DNA from 3 places in the Streptomyces sp. NBC_00386 genome. Region 2 is predicted to be linked to each of the others. Evidence: riboswitches for the same ligand, from Rfam matches in the RefSeq annotation. Region 2 holds a riboswitch; each other region holds the start of a gene.
What was found. Region 2 has a riboswitch for cobalamin ahead of OG780_RS28930 (prenyltransferase/squalene oxidase repeat-containing protein). Riboswitches for the same ligand answer to the same signal wherever they lie in the genome.
Positions count from the first base shown of each region.

Region 1: another riboswitch for cobalamin. It lies ahead of OG780_RS31555 (cobalamin biosynthesis protein); the one in region 2 lies ahead of OG780_RS28930 (prenyltransferase/squalene oxidase repeat-containing protein).
Region 3: another riboswitch for cobalamin. It lies ahead of OG780_RS14900 (ribonucleoside-diphosphate reductase subunit alpha); the one in region 2 lies ahead of OG780_RS28930 (prenyltransferase/squalene oxidase repeat-containing protein).

Region 1 is NZ_CP107950.1:7,194,853-7,199,435, reverse strand. Features, by position in the region: gene OG780_RS31565 (inorganic phosphate transporter) at 201-1,442, shown strand; gene OG780_RS31560 (hypothetical protein) at 1,463-1,681, shown strand; cobalamin riboswitch at 1,841-1,981, shown strand; gene OG780_RS31555 (cobalamin biosynthesis protein) at 2,089-3,060, shown strand; gene OG780_RS31550 (cobyric acid synthase) at 3,057-4,583, shown strand, end outside.
Region 2 is NZ_CP107950.1:6,591,446-6,596,028, reverse strand. Features, by position in the region: gene OG780_RS28940 (MBL fold metallo-hydrolase) at 1-604, shown strand, start outside; gene OG780_RS28935 (phosphotransferase) at 750-1,412, opposite strand; cobalamin riboswitch at 1,485-1,630, shown strand; gene OG780_RS28930 (prenyltransferase/squalene oxidase repeat-containing protein) at 1,723-2,961, shown strand; gene OG780_RS28925 (SCO2322 family protein) at 2,958-3,614, shown strand; gene OG780_RS28920 (energy-coupling factor transporter transmembrane component T) at 3,624-4,583, shown strand, end outside.
Region 3 is NZ_CP107950.1:3,429,112-3,433,694, forward strand. Features, by position in the region: gene OG780_RS14885 (DUF3311 domain-containing protein) at 1-13, shown strand, start outside; gene mctP (monocarboxylate uptake permease MctP) at 10-1,620, shown strand; gene OG780_RS14895 (GNAT family N-acetyltransferase) at 1,743-2,264, shown strand; cobalamin riboswitch at 2,317-2,465, shown strand; gene OG780_RS14900 (ribonucleoside-diphosphate reductase subunit alpha) at 2,602-4,583, shown strand, end outside.

The DNA of each region.
Region 1 (4,583 bases), 600 kb from region 2:
CGGGACGGTCCACCACGAGCTCCGACCCCAAGCGGAGTACGGAATTCCGCATCCGTTCGAACCTGGCGAGCCGCCCATCGACGTAAGCGGAATGACGATCCACTGTTCAGGACACCGTCAAGTCCGACTCAGTTCATCTTCCGTTCACCCAGGTTGCCTACGGTCCCCCTGCCACTGACGTCCAACAGAAGCCTGGGTAAATGGAACACATCACGCTCCTCCTCGGAATCGTGATCGTCACCGCTCTCGTGTTCGATTTCACGAACGGTTTCCACGACACCGCCAACGCGATGGCCACCACCATCTCGACCGGCGCACTCAAGCCCAAGGTCGCGGTGGCCATGTCCGCCGCCCTCAACCTTGTCGGCGCCTTCCTCTCGGTGGAGGTCGCCAACACGATCTCCAAAGGCCTCGTCGATGAATCCGGCATCCAGCCAGAAGTGATCTTCGCCGCCCTCGTCGGCGCGATCCTCTGGAACCTGGTGACGTGGCTCGTCGGACTCCCGTCCAGCTCCTCGCACGCCCTCATGGGCGGCCTGGTCGGCGCCACCATCGCCTCCGCCGGTACCGGCGCCGTGCACGGGGACGTCCTGGTCGGCAAGGTGCTCCTGCCCGCCGTCGCTGCCCCGATCGTCGCCGGTCTGGCCGCGATGTTCGCCACCCGGCTGTCGTACAAGCTCAGTGGCAACGCCGACACCAAGGCCACCAAGAAGGGCTACCGCGCCGGCCAGATAGCCTCCGCGGGCCTGGTCTCGCTGGCCCACGGCACCAACGACGCGCAGAAGACGATGGGCATCATCACCCTGGCCCTGGTCGCCGGTGGCGCCGTCGCTCCCGACTCCGACCCGCCGGTCTGGGTCATCCTCTCCGCCGGTCTGGCCATCGCGCTCGGCACCTACCTGGGCGGCTGGCGCATCATCCGCACGATGGGCAAGGGCCTGACCGACCTCCAGCCGCAGCAGGGCTTCGCCGCCCAGACCAGCGCGGCGACGGTCATCCTGGCCTCCTCGCACATCGGTTTCTCCCTCTCCACCACGCACTCGGTCTCCGGCTCCGTGATGGGCGCGGGCCTCGGCCGCAAGGGCGGTGTGGTCCGCTGGTCCACCGCCAAGCGGATGGTCGTCGCCTGGATCCTCACGCTGCCCGCCGCCGCCCTGGTCGGCGCGCTCGCCGAATGGGTGACCGGTTTCGGCGCCTGGGGCACCACGCTGGTCGCCGTGTTCCTGGTCGGTTCGAGCTTCGCGATCTGGCGCCGCTCGCGCCGCGAGGTGATCGACCACAACAACGTGAACGACACCGAGGAGCCCGCCGGTGTGGTGACCACGGCCATCGCCGCCGTCACCCCGCCCCCGGCCGGCACCGTGGCCGAAGGCCTCACGGCCACCATCCCGGCTCCGGCCGAGCCCGCGGCGAACCCGTCGGCGCCGTCCCGAGTGGCCTGAGAACCGAAGGAAGAAACAGCATGAGCATCGACTGGTCAGCCCTCGGGTCCGTCTTCGGGGTCAGCCTCGGAGTGACCGTGGCCCTCGTCGCCCTCTTCACCCTCGGCGTAGCCGGCCTCTCCAAGAAGGAGTCCGCCCAGGGCGGATCCGCGGTCGCGGCGGCCACCGGCGCGTACGTCTGCTTCGCGGCCTGCGCCGCGGCGGTGGCGTACGGCATCTCCCTGATCATCACCAAGTAGCCCGGCAGGCGCCGCCCGGAACCGGGCTGCGCCGAGCGGTACCGCGCGTGGGGTGCGGGACGGATCACCGTCCCGCACCCCACGCGTATGCCGTCCCGCCCCCACGCGTATGTGGGCCTGCGCACACTGTCCCTCCGCAGGTCAACAGCCAGTTGACGGCCGTTCTCACCCCGTGGTGGACTGCCGGAGCCAAGTACGGCGGCATGAGAGGAAGCCGGTGCGAATCCGGCGCGGTCCCGCCACTGTCATCGGGGAAGAAACTCCCCGGGAGCCAGGAACTCTCACCGCCGGTCTCGTCGAACCAGGGCGTGGACACCCTGAGTGAGGACATATCGCCATGCGCGGCTGCCCGTTGCCCGTTTCGCTGAGTACGAGGGTTCCGCTCCACCCCACGGCCGGCTGACCCCGTGCGTGCCGATCGCGTCTTCGCGTACGGCGCCGCCGCCGGCCTCCTCGGCGACCTGCTGCTCGGCGATCCCCGCCGAGGGCATCCGGTCGCCGCGTTCGGGCGGGCCGCCGCGGTCGTGGAGCGGACACTGTGGCGGGACCACCGCGGGTGGGGCGCCCTGCACACCGCCGTCTGCGTCGGCGGTGCCACCGGACTCGCCGCGCTCGCGAGCCATTGCGTACGCGGCTCACGTACCGCCTCCGTCGCCCTGACCGCCGCCGCCACCTGGGCCGTCGTCGGGGGAACCTCCCTCGGCCGCGAGGCGCGGGCGGTCGGCGGCGCGCTCGCGGCCGGTGATCTCGACGCGGCCCGGGAGCGGCTGCCGCACCTGTGCGGACGCGATCCGCAGGCGCTGGACGCCGACGGCGTCGCGCGCGCCGTCGTCGAGTCCGTCGCCGAGAACACCTCCGACGCCGTCGTGGGCGCCTTGGTCTGGGGCGCCGTCGGCGGTGTGCCGGGACTTGTCGCCTTCCGCGCCGTGAACACGCTCGACGCGATGGTCGGACACAAGTCCCCCCGCCACCGGCGCTACGGCTGGGCCTCCGCCCGGCTCGACGACGTCGCCGGCTGGCCCGGAGCCCGGCTGACCGCCGTCCTCGCGGCCGTGGCCGGATCCGACCCGCGCGGTGCCGTACGCGCCTGGCGCGCGGATGCCCGCAAGCATCCGAGCCCCAACGCCGGGCCCGTGGAGGCCTCGTTCGCGGGCGCGCTCGGTGTGCGGCTCGGCGGCACCCTCTCGTACGGCGGACGCGTCGAGCACCGGCCCGTGCTCAACGGCGCGGGGCGCGCCGTCCACGTCCACGACATCGAACGGGCCGTACGGCTCTCCCGGCGCGTCGGCTGGCTCGCGCTCGGCGTGAGCGCCGCCGGCCGGATTCTGCTCACCGGAACCGGACGGGTTCCGGCCACCAGGAAGGGACGCACCGCATGAGCGGCGGGCTGCTGATCGCCGGAACCACCTCGGACGCCGGCAAGAGTGTCGTGACCGCCGGGATCTGCCGGTGGCTGGCGCGCCAGGGCGTCAAGGTCGCGCCCTTCAAGGCGCAGAACATGTCACTGAACTCGTTCGTGACGCGCGAGGGCGCCGAGATCGGGCGGGCGCAGGCCATGCAGGCGCAGGCCGCCCGCGTGGAGCCGACCGCGCTGATGAATCCCGTGCTCCTCAAGCCGGGCGGCGACCGCACCAGTCAGGTCGTCCTGATGGGCAGACCGGTGGGCGAGATGAGCGCGCGCGGGTTCTTCGGAACGGCCGGACCCTCGGAGCGGCCGCCGTCGGCCGAAGCGTCCGCCGCGTCCGCCGGGGACAGGCTGCGCGGGGGACGCCAGGAAGCACTCCTGGCGACCGTCCTCGACTGTCTGGCTCAGTTGCGGGGCACGTATGACGCGGTGATCTGTGAGGGAGCCGGCAGCCCGGCCGAGATCAATCTGCGGCGCACCGACATCGTCAACATGGAGGTGGCGCGGAACGCGGGGCTTCCCGTGCTCGTCGTCGGCGACATCGACCGGGGCGGGGTGTTCGCCTCGTTCTTCGGGACGGTCGCGCTGCTGTCGCCCGAGGACCAGGCGCTCGTCGCCGGGTTCCTCGTCAACAAGTTCCGGGGCGACGTCAGTCTGCTGGAGCCCGGTCTCGACATGCTGCACGGCCTGACCGGGCGGCGCTCCTACGGCGTCCTGCCCTTCCGGCACGGACTCGGCATCGACGAGGAGGACGGCCTGCGCGTCTCGCTGCGCGGGGCCGTCCGCGAGTCGGCCGTCTCCTCCCCCGTCGGCGAGGACATCCTGCGGGTCGCCGTCTGCGCGGTCCCGCTGATGTCCAACTTCACCGACGTGGACGCGCTGGCCGCCGAACCGGGTGTCGTCGTGCGGTTCGTGGACCGGGCCGAGGAGCTGGCCGACGCGGATCTCGTCATCGTGCCCGGGACCCGGGGCACGGTGAAGGCACTCGCGTGGCTGCGCGAGCGCGGTCTCGCGGAGGCGATCGCGCGCCGGGCCGCCGAAGGGCGTCCCGTGCTCGGCATCTGCGGTGGCTACCAGATCCTCGGACAGCACATCGAGGACGAGGTCGAGTCGCGCGCCGGTCATGTCGACGGGCTCGGACTCCTGCCCGTACGCGTGCGGTTCGCGCGGGAGAAGACGCTGACGCGGCCGGTCGGCGAGGCCCTCGGCGAACATGTCGAGGGGTACGAGATCCATCACGGCGTCGCCGAAGTCACCGGCGGCGAGGCGTTCTTCTCCGATGACCAGGGACACAGCCTGGACGGGTGCCGGGTCGGCGCCGTCTGGGGCACGCACTGGCACGGATCACTTGAGTCGGACGGTTTCCGGCGGGCCTTCCTGCGCGAGGTGGCCGCCGCCGCGGGCCGTCGCTTCGTACCGGCCCCGGGCACGTCGTTCGCGGCGCTGCGCGAGGAGCAGCTCGACCTGCTCGGCGACCTGATCGAGGAACACGCGGAC
Region 2 (4,583 bases):
TGAGATCGTCCCCGGCGAACTCCTGCCCCTGCCCGGCCGCCGGCTGCGTGCCGTCTGGACCCCCGGCCACACACCCGGGCACGTCTGCCTCCACCTGGAGGAGGCCCACCCTGACCGGCTGCCCGGCAACGGACGTCTGTTCTCCGGCGACCACCTGCTGCCGAGGATCACCCCGCACATCGGTCTCTACGAGGACCCGGACACCCACGGGCGCCCTCCCTACGCGACCGGGATCGAGGGCCTCGGGGAGATCGCCGACCCGCTCGGCGACTACCTCGACTCCCTGGAGCGCGTCGGCCGTCTCGCCCCCGCCGAGGTCCTCCCCGCCCACCAGCACGTGTTCACCGACGCCCCGTCCCGGGTCGCGGAGTTGCTCGCGCACCACGAGGAGCGGCTGACCGGCCTGCTCACGCTGCTCTCCGTACCGCTCACGCCCTGGCAGCTCGCCGAACGCATGGAGTGGAACCGCCCCTGGGCCGACATCCCCTACGGATCACGGAACATCGCGGTCTCCGAGGCCGAGGCCCACATCCGCCGACTGGTGAAACTGGGCCGGGCGGAAGCGGTGACGGGCAGCGACCCGGTGACCTACACGGCGGTGTGACACGGCCCCACCGACCCAGCCCGGCCGAGCCCACACCCGGCCTATCACCCAGCCCGCCCGAGCCCACGCACTCCGATCACCCGGCCCGGCGTCACCCGCCCCGGCCGATCACTCAGCCCGACAGCTCCCGCGCTCAGCCGATCGCTCAGCCCAGCAGCTCCCGTATCAACGCGTCCGCCTCGCCCAGGAGTCCGACCTCACGCGTGCTCATCGTCGGGTTGGCCGCCCTGCGCGACCCCGCTTCCACGAGTCCCGCCTCGGTCACCTGGTCCTCGTTCCCGTCGAGCAGCGCCTCCAGCGTCTCCTCGGCCACGCCCCCGATCGCCTCGCCGCCGACGGCGACCTGGGCGAGGATCACGGCGGACATGGCCCAGTCGAGACCGGGTGCCCCCTCCTCCGCGTTGGACCAGTCGATGACCTTCGGCCCGTCCGGGGTGAGCATCACGTTGTCGGGGTGCAGATCCAGGTGCAGCACACGGACGGCGGGGTCGGCGGAGAGCCGCGCGGGCACGACGTGCAGCTTGCGCAGCAGCCTGGCCAGGGTGAGGCCCGCTTCCTGGGCGGAGAGCAGGCCCTGGCCGAAGGCCTCCAGCATGGTCGGCCCGGACAGCCGCTCCATCACCAGGTCCCCGCCGGTCGCGGCCCGCACCCCCGGCACCGGATAACCGTGCGAGCGCACGTGCTGCATCACGGCCGCCTCGGCCGTCGCGTCGCCCCAGCCCTCGCGGTCCCGCCGCAGCACCCACGCCTCGTCGATCTCGTAGACGTCCGCCGAACGCCCCGAGCCGAGCAGTCTCCCCGTTCGCATGACCCGAACCTAGCGGATGTCGCCCAGGTCACTCCGGGCCCGTGCCCCAGGCAACACCCGGCGGAATCCGGGCGGCCGGTAGAGTGTGCGCGTCGTCATCACACCCTTACGAGGAGAAGCCGGTGCGAATCCGGCGCTGACCCGCAACCGTGATCCACTTCGGTGGTGAGCCGGATCGCCTCGCACGGGACGTGACCGGCTCGCGCCCTCGGCAGCCCGCCGACGGCCGGCATCGTCGAGGGATACGGAGCCGGAGCCGCCCGGATACCCCAGCGTGCCCGGTGCTGCCCGGCTCCCCGCAGGGAGAGTCATGTTTGTTCGCCGCACCGCAGCGGTACTGGCCGCCACCGCCGTCATCGGGGCGGTCGTCGCACCGGCCGCCTCCGCCGACTCCTCCCCGTCGCCGTCGCCCTCGGTGGCGCTGCCCTCGGGCCTGTTCGGCTCCGGCGACCCGACCTACGACGGCGTGTGGCGCCAGTCGCTCGCGCTGCTCGCGCAGCACACCGTCGGTGTGCGGCCCGCCGAGAAGGCCGTGGACTGGCTGACCGGCCAGCAGTGCGCGAACGGTGCCTTCGCCGCGTACCGCGCCGACGCGACCGCCGCGTGCGACGCGAAGACGCAGGTCGACACCAACAGCACCGCGGCCGCCGTCCAGGCCCTCGCCGCACTCGGCGGGCACGACGACGCCACCGGCAAGGCCGTCACCTGGCTGAAGTCCGCGCAGAACAAGGACGGCGGCTGGGGCTACATGGCCGGCGGACCCAGCGACACCAACTCGACGTCCGTCGTCATCGGCGCGCTGAAGGCGGTCGGCAAGAAGCCCGCGAGCGTCTCCAAGGACGGCAAGTCCCCCTACGACGCCCTGCTGAAGCTGTCGATGCCCTGCGAGGGCGAGGGCGGCGGCGCCTTCGCCTACCAGCCCGACAAGAAGGGCAAGCTGGCGGCGAACGCGGACGCGACCGCGGCGGGCGTGACGGCCGGCATGGGCCAGGGCTTCGCGGCGGCGACCGGCTACGCGTTCGACCTCACGGGTTGCCACGTCCTCGACACTCCCGACATGGCGACCGCGGCGGGGAACGGCGCCGGCTATCTCGCCAAGGCGCTGGCGAAGACCTCGTACCTGAAGTCCGCGCTCCCCGGCGCCGCGGACCAGCCCGACTACGGCAACACGGCGGACGCGGTCGTGGCCCTGTCGGCCATCGGTGCGACGAAGACCGCGCAGAAGCCGCTCGCCTGGCTGGAGAAGAACTCCGCGGACTGGGCGGCCAAGTCCGGCCCCGCCGCGTACGCGCAGCTGATCTTCGCCGCGCACACCTCCGGCACCGACCCGCGCGACTTCGGCGGCAAGGACCTCGTGGCCCAGCTCAACGCCACCGGCCCGGCGCCGGCCGCGGCGGGCGCCTCGGCGAGCCCGAGCGAGAAGAAGAACGACGAGAAGAAGGACGACGGCAACGGGCTCGGCGTCTGGTGGATCGTCGGCGTCGGCCTGGTCGCGGGCATCGGCATCGGCTTCCTGATCAGCGGCCGCAACAAGAAGCGCCAGCTGTGACCGCCCGTCGGACGACCGCGCCCCTTCTGGCCCTGGCGCTGGCTCTCCTGCTCCTCGTCCTCGGCGGCGCGGGGCAGGCCGGAGCCGTCGGCTACCGCTACTGGTCCTTCTGGGACCTGACCGGCGGGAAGTGGACCTACGCCACCCAGGGTCCGTCGACCGCGCGGCCGTCCGACGGCGACGTCCAGGGCTTCCGCTTCGCGGTGAGCGAGGACTCCCAGCACGCCGTACAGCCGCGCGGGGAGCGGGAGTTCGCCGCGATATGCGCCAAGACGCCCGCCCGGCACGGCAAGAAGCGGGTGGCCCTGGTCATCGACCCGGGTACGGCCGCCGACGCGCCGTCCGGTGAGCAGCCGCCGTCCGCGCGCACCGCCTGCGCCCAGGTCTCCCCCGACGCGAGCACCGCGGAGGCCCTGGCCGCGGTCGCGGGCCCCCTGCGCTACGACACCAACGCCCTGCTGTGCGCCATCACGGGCTATCCGCGGACGGGCTGCGGCGACCCGGTCGCGGCCGGCGGACCGACCGCGTCCGCCCGCCCGCACACCTCAGCACCGACCCGGCAGGGCCCTTCGGTGGGCCTGCTCGCGGGAGCGGCCGCGGTGGCCGTGCTGGGTGCGGCGGCCGTCTGGCAGGCCCGTCGGCGCAGGGGCTAGGCGCAGGTCATGACCGAGTCCGACCGCCCCACCGCCTCCACGGGCGACCGCCCCACGGCGCGATGGGGCTCCGCCCTGCCCGAACGGGACCGGAAACCCCGGGTGTCGGCCCCCAGGCGCCCGGCCCCGGACCCGGACCCGGACGCGAACGCGGATGAGACGACGGCCCCGCCGAGCACCGACCCGGTGGGGCCGTCGCCGAACTCCCGCCCCCGCGCTCTCCCCTTCTCCCTCCCCCGCAGCCGTACGAGCGGCACGAGCGGTACGCGTACCGTCTCCGTCGCGAACCGGGCCGACGCCCTGCACCCCGGGGCCTGGTGGATCTGGGCGCTGGGGCTCGGTACGGCGGCCTCCCGCACCACGAATCCGCTTCTGCTCGCGCTGCTCATGGCGGTGGCGGGGTTCGTGGTGGCCACTCACCGCACCGACGCCCCCTGGGCCCGCTCCTACACCGCGTTCGTGAAACTGGCGGCGGCCGTCCTCGTCATCCGCCTGGCCTTCGCCGTCTTCCTCGGCTCCCCGATCCCCGGCACGCACGTGATCGTCACCCTCCCCGAGGTCCCCCTCCCGCACTGGGCACAAGGGGTGCGCATCGGCGGCCGGGTCACCGCCGAGGGCCTGCTCTTCGCGCTCTACGACGGCCTGAAGCTGGCCGCCCTGCTCGTCTGCGTCGGCGCGGCCAACGCCCTCGCCAACCCGGCACGGCTCCTCAAGTCGCTGCCGGGAGCGCTGTACGAGGCGGGCGTCGCGGTGGTCGTCGCGCTCACCTTCGCGCCGCACCTGATCGCCGACGTCCAGCGGCTGCGCGCCGCGCGCCGGCTCCGCGGCCGTCCCGACCGGGGTCTGCGCGGCCTCCTGCACGTCGGACTCCCCGTCCTGGAGGGCGCGCTGGAGCGTTCGGTCGCGCTGGCCGCGGCGATGGACGCGCGCGGGTACGGGCGTACGGCACAGGTCCCGGCCGCCGTCCGC
Region 3 (4,583 bases), 3.2 Mb from region 2:
TGCGGAGGCATGAAGGACGGTGTGAACGGCGTCGCCCTCGGTGTCTTCGTCTTCTTCTTCCTGGCCGTCACGGTCCTGGGCTTCCTGGCCGCGCGCTGGCGCAGAGCCGCCGACGAGCACACCCTCGACGAGTGGGGCCTGGGCGGACGGTCCTTCGGCACCTGGGTGACCTGGTTCCTGCTCGGCGGCGACCTCTACACGGCGTACACCTTCGTCGCGGTGCCCGCGGCGATCTACGCGGCGGGCGCGGCCGGCTTCTTCGCCGTGCCGTACACGATCCTGGTCTATCCGCTGATCTTCACCTTCCTGCCCCGCCTGTGGTCGGTCTCCCACCGGCACGGCTATGTCACGACCTCGGACTTCGTGCGCGGCCGCTTCGGCTCCAAGGGCCTGTCCCTCGCCGTGGCCGTCACCGGCATCCTGGCCACCATGCCGTACATCGCGCTCCAGCTCGTCGGCATCCAGGCCGTCCTGGACGTGATGGGCGTGGGCGGCGGCGACAGTGCCAACTGGTTCGTCAAGGACCTGCCGCTCCTCATCGCCTTCGGCGTGCTGGCCGCGTACACCTACTCCTCGGGCCTGCGGGCCCCCGCTCTGATCGCGTTCGTGAAGGACGCCCTGATCTACATCGTGATCGCGGTGGCCGTCATCTACATCCCGATCAAGCTGGGCGGCTTCGACGAGATCTTCAAGGCGGCGAGCGACAAGTACACGGCCGCGGGCGCCGGGGGGCTCGTCCCCGCCGAGGCGGGCCAGTGGACGTACGCCACCCTCGCGCTCGGCTCGGCGCTGGCGCTGTTCATGTATCCGCACTCGGTCACGGCCACACTGTCCGGCCGCAGCCGGGAGGTGATCCGCCGCAACACGACGATCCTGCCGCTGTACTCGCTGATGCTGGGCCTGCTCGCCCTGCTCGGGTTCATGGCGATCGCGGCCGGCGTCAAGGTCACCAACGGCCAGCTCGCCATCCCCCAGCTCTTCGAGAACATGTTCCCCGACTGGTTCGCCGGCGTCGCCTTCGCCGCCATCGGGATCGGCGCGCTCGTCCCGGCGGCCATCATGTCGATCGCGGCCGCGAATCTCTTCACCCGCAACATCTACAAGGACTTCATCAACCCGGACGCGACCCCGCGGCAGGAGACCAAGGTCTCCAAGCTGGTCTCGCTGCTGGTGAAGGTGGGCGCGCTGGTCTTCGTCCTGACCATGGACAAGACCGTCGCGATCAACTTCCAGCTGCTGGGCGGCATCTGGATCCTGCAGACCTTCCCCTCCCTGGTCGGCGGGCTGTTCACCCGCTGGTTCCACCGCTGGGCGCTGCTGGGCGGCTGGGCGGTCGGCATGCTCTACGGCACGATCGCCGCCTACGGAGTGGCCTCCCCGACCCAGAAGCACTTCGGCGGCAGCTCGAAGGAGATCCCCGGGATCGGGGAGATCGGCTACATCGGCCTGACGGCGTTCGTCCTGAACGTGGCCGTGGCCGTCGTCCTCACCTTCGCCCTCAGGGCGCTCAAGGCCCCGGAGGGCGTGGACGAGACCTCGCCCGGGGACTACACGGCCGACGCGGGCGACGCGGGCGTCGAGACGGAACTCCCGCCGGCCACGGCGGACGCGAGCCACTAGGAGAGCCGGAGACCTGTCCTGGCCGCGGGGTCACGGGGCAGGTCCGGGCGACGGCCGGGAACGACGGGCCGCCGGTGAAAACCGGCGGCCCGTCGCCGTGCCGGTCGGGCACACTCACCCGCATGGACATCGTCATCCGGCCCGCGCGGCCAGAGGAGTACCCCACGGTGGCCGAGATCACGGCCGAGGCCTGTCTCGGCGACGGACTGCTCGACTTCGGGGAGAGCGACCCGTACCTCGGAAAGCTGCGAGGCGTCGCGGAGCGCGCGGCCGTCTCCGAAGTGCTGGTCGCCGTGGACGGGGAGCGGGTGCTCGGCAGTGTGACCTTCGTGACGGACGGCAGCCCCATGGCCGACTTCGCGCGCGCCGGGGAGGCCGAGATCCGGATGCTCGCGGTCGCACGGGAGGCACGCGGCCGGGGTGCCGGTGAAGCCCTCGTGCGCGCCTGTGTCGGGCGGGCACGGGCTCTGGAGGGCGGCTGTACGCGCGTGGTGCTGTCCACCCAGGGCAGCCTGCACAGCGCCCACCGCGTCTACGAGCGCGTGGGCTTCACCCGTACGCCCGACCGCGACCGGAACCCGCTTCCGGAGCTCGACGACATCCGGCTGCTCACTTACGAGTTGACGCTCCGACACACTCCGTAGCGCTCTTCGGCACCAAGCGGACACAAGATGTGGGGGCAGTCCCGAAGCCCGGCACAAGATGTATGCTCATGGTCGCTGTCGCCGCAGGGGAATCCGGTGCGAATCCGGAACTGTCCCGCAACGGTGTACTTGTGCGTGTTCGCGTGTGTGCGGGCCCGCTCTCGTGTCAGTCCGAGGACCTGCCGACAGCGCGCCCCGGCCGTCCGGCCCGGGTGCCGACGACGTCCGGGCCTCGCGGAATGGGCTGGTGGACGCGCGGTGCGCTGCTGCCCTGAAGCGCTCCCGTGTGCCCCGCTCCTGCCCGCAAGGCCCCGTGCCGAGCGAGGGAGATCCCCACGTGACCATCGCGCCAGCCGATCCGGCTTCAGTGACCGCGCAGCAGGCCCGGGTGAAGACCGACGGTCCCGGAACCGCGCTGCTGCGGACCCTGACCGATCTCACCGCCGACCTCCCCGACGCCGACCCCGGCCGGGTCGCCGCCGCGGCGCTGCGCGGCCGGTCCGCCCGCGCCGACGAGGCCGAGCTGCGCGAACTGGCCACCGAGGCGGCCGCGGGTCTCATCTCCGAGGATCCCGTCTACTCCCGGCTGGCCGCCCGTCTGCTGGCGATCACCATCACCGAGGAGGCCGCCTCCCAGGGCGTCACGACCTTCTCCGAGTCGGTCGTCGTCGGCCACCGCGAGGGCCTGATCGCCGACCGCACGGCCGCGTTCGTCCGGCTGCACACGGCCCGCCTCGACGCGCTCATCGACTCCGAGGGCGACGACCGCTTCGGCTACTTCGGGCTGCGCACGCTGCACAGCCGCTATCTGCTCCGGCACCCGATCACCCGCAAGGTCGTCGAGACGCCCCAGCACTTCATGCTCCGGGTGGCCTCCGGCCTCGCCGAGGACGACACCGCCCGCTCGGTGGACGAAGTCGCCGCGCTCTACCGGCTCATGAGCCGCCTGGACTATCTCCCCTCCTCCCCCACGCTCTTCAACTCCGGTACGCGGCACCCGCAGATGTCGTCCTGCTACCTCCTCGACTCCCCGCTGGACGAGCTGGACTCCATCTACGACCGCTACCACCAGGTGGCGCGCCTGTCGAAGCACGCGGGCGGCATCGGCCTCTCGTACTCCCGTATCCGTTCGCGCGGTTCGCTGATCCGCGGCACCAACGGGCACTCCAACGGCATCGTCCCGTTCCTCAAGACGCTCGACGCCTCGGTCGCCGCGGTGAACCAGGGCGGCCGGCGCAAGGGCGCGGCCGCGGTGTACCTGGAGACCTGGCACTCCGACATCGAGGAGTTCCTGGAGCTGCGCGACAACACCGGTGAGGACGCCCGGCGTACGCACAACCTGAACCTCGCGCACTGGATCCCGGACGAGTTCATGCGCCGGGTGAACGAGGACGGCGTCTGGTCGCTGTTCTCCCCCGCCGACGTGCCGGAGCTGGTCGACCTGTGGGGTGACGAGTTCGACGCCGCGTACCGCAAGGCCGAGGAGGCGGGCCTCGCCAGGAAGACCATCCCGGCCCGCGACCTGTACGGCCGGATGATGCGCACCCTCGCGCAGACCGGCAACGGCTGGATGACCTTCAAGGACGCCGCCAACCGCACGGCCAACCAGACGGCGGAGCCGGGTCACACCGTTCACTCCTCGAACCTGTGCACCGAGATCCTGGAGGTGACGGACGACGGGGAGACGGCGGTCTGCAACCTGGGCTCGGTCAACCTGGGCGCGTTCGTGGTCGGTGACGACATCGACTGGGAACGGCTCGACGAGACCGTGCGCACCGCGGTCACCTTCCTCGACCGTGTCGTGGACATCAACTTCTACCCGACCGAGCAGGCGGGCCGCTCCAACGCCAAGTGGCGTCCGGTGGGCCTCGGCGCGATGGGTCTCCAGGACGTCTTCTTCAAGCTGCGGCTGCCCTTCGACTCGCCCGAGGCCCGCGCGCTGTCCACCCGGATCGCCGAGCGCATCATGCTCGCCTCCTACGAGGCGTCCGCGGACCTCGCCGAGCGCAACGGGCCGCTCCCGGCCTGGGAGAAGACCCGTACCGCCCGTGGCGTCCTGCACCCGGACCACTTCGACGTCGAGCTGAACTGGCCGGAGCGCTGGGCGGCCCTGCGGCAGCGGATCGCCGAGGTCGGCATGCGCAACTCGCTGCTCCTGGCCATCGCGCCGACCGCGACCATCGCGTCCATCGCGGGCGTGTACGAGTGCATCGAGCCGCAGGTGTCGAACCTGTTCAAGCGCGAGACGCTCTCCGGCGAGTTCCTCCAGGTCAACTCCTACCTGGTGGCCGAGCTGAAGAAGCTCGGCGTGTGGGACGC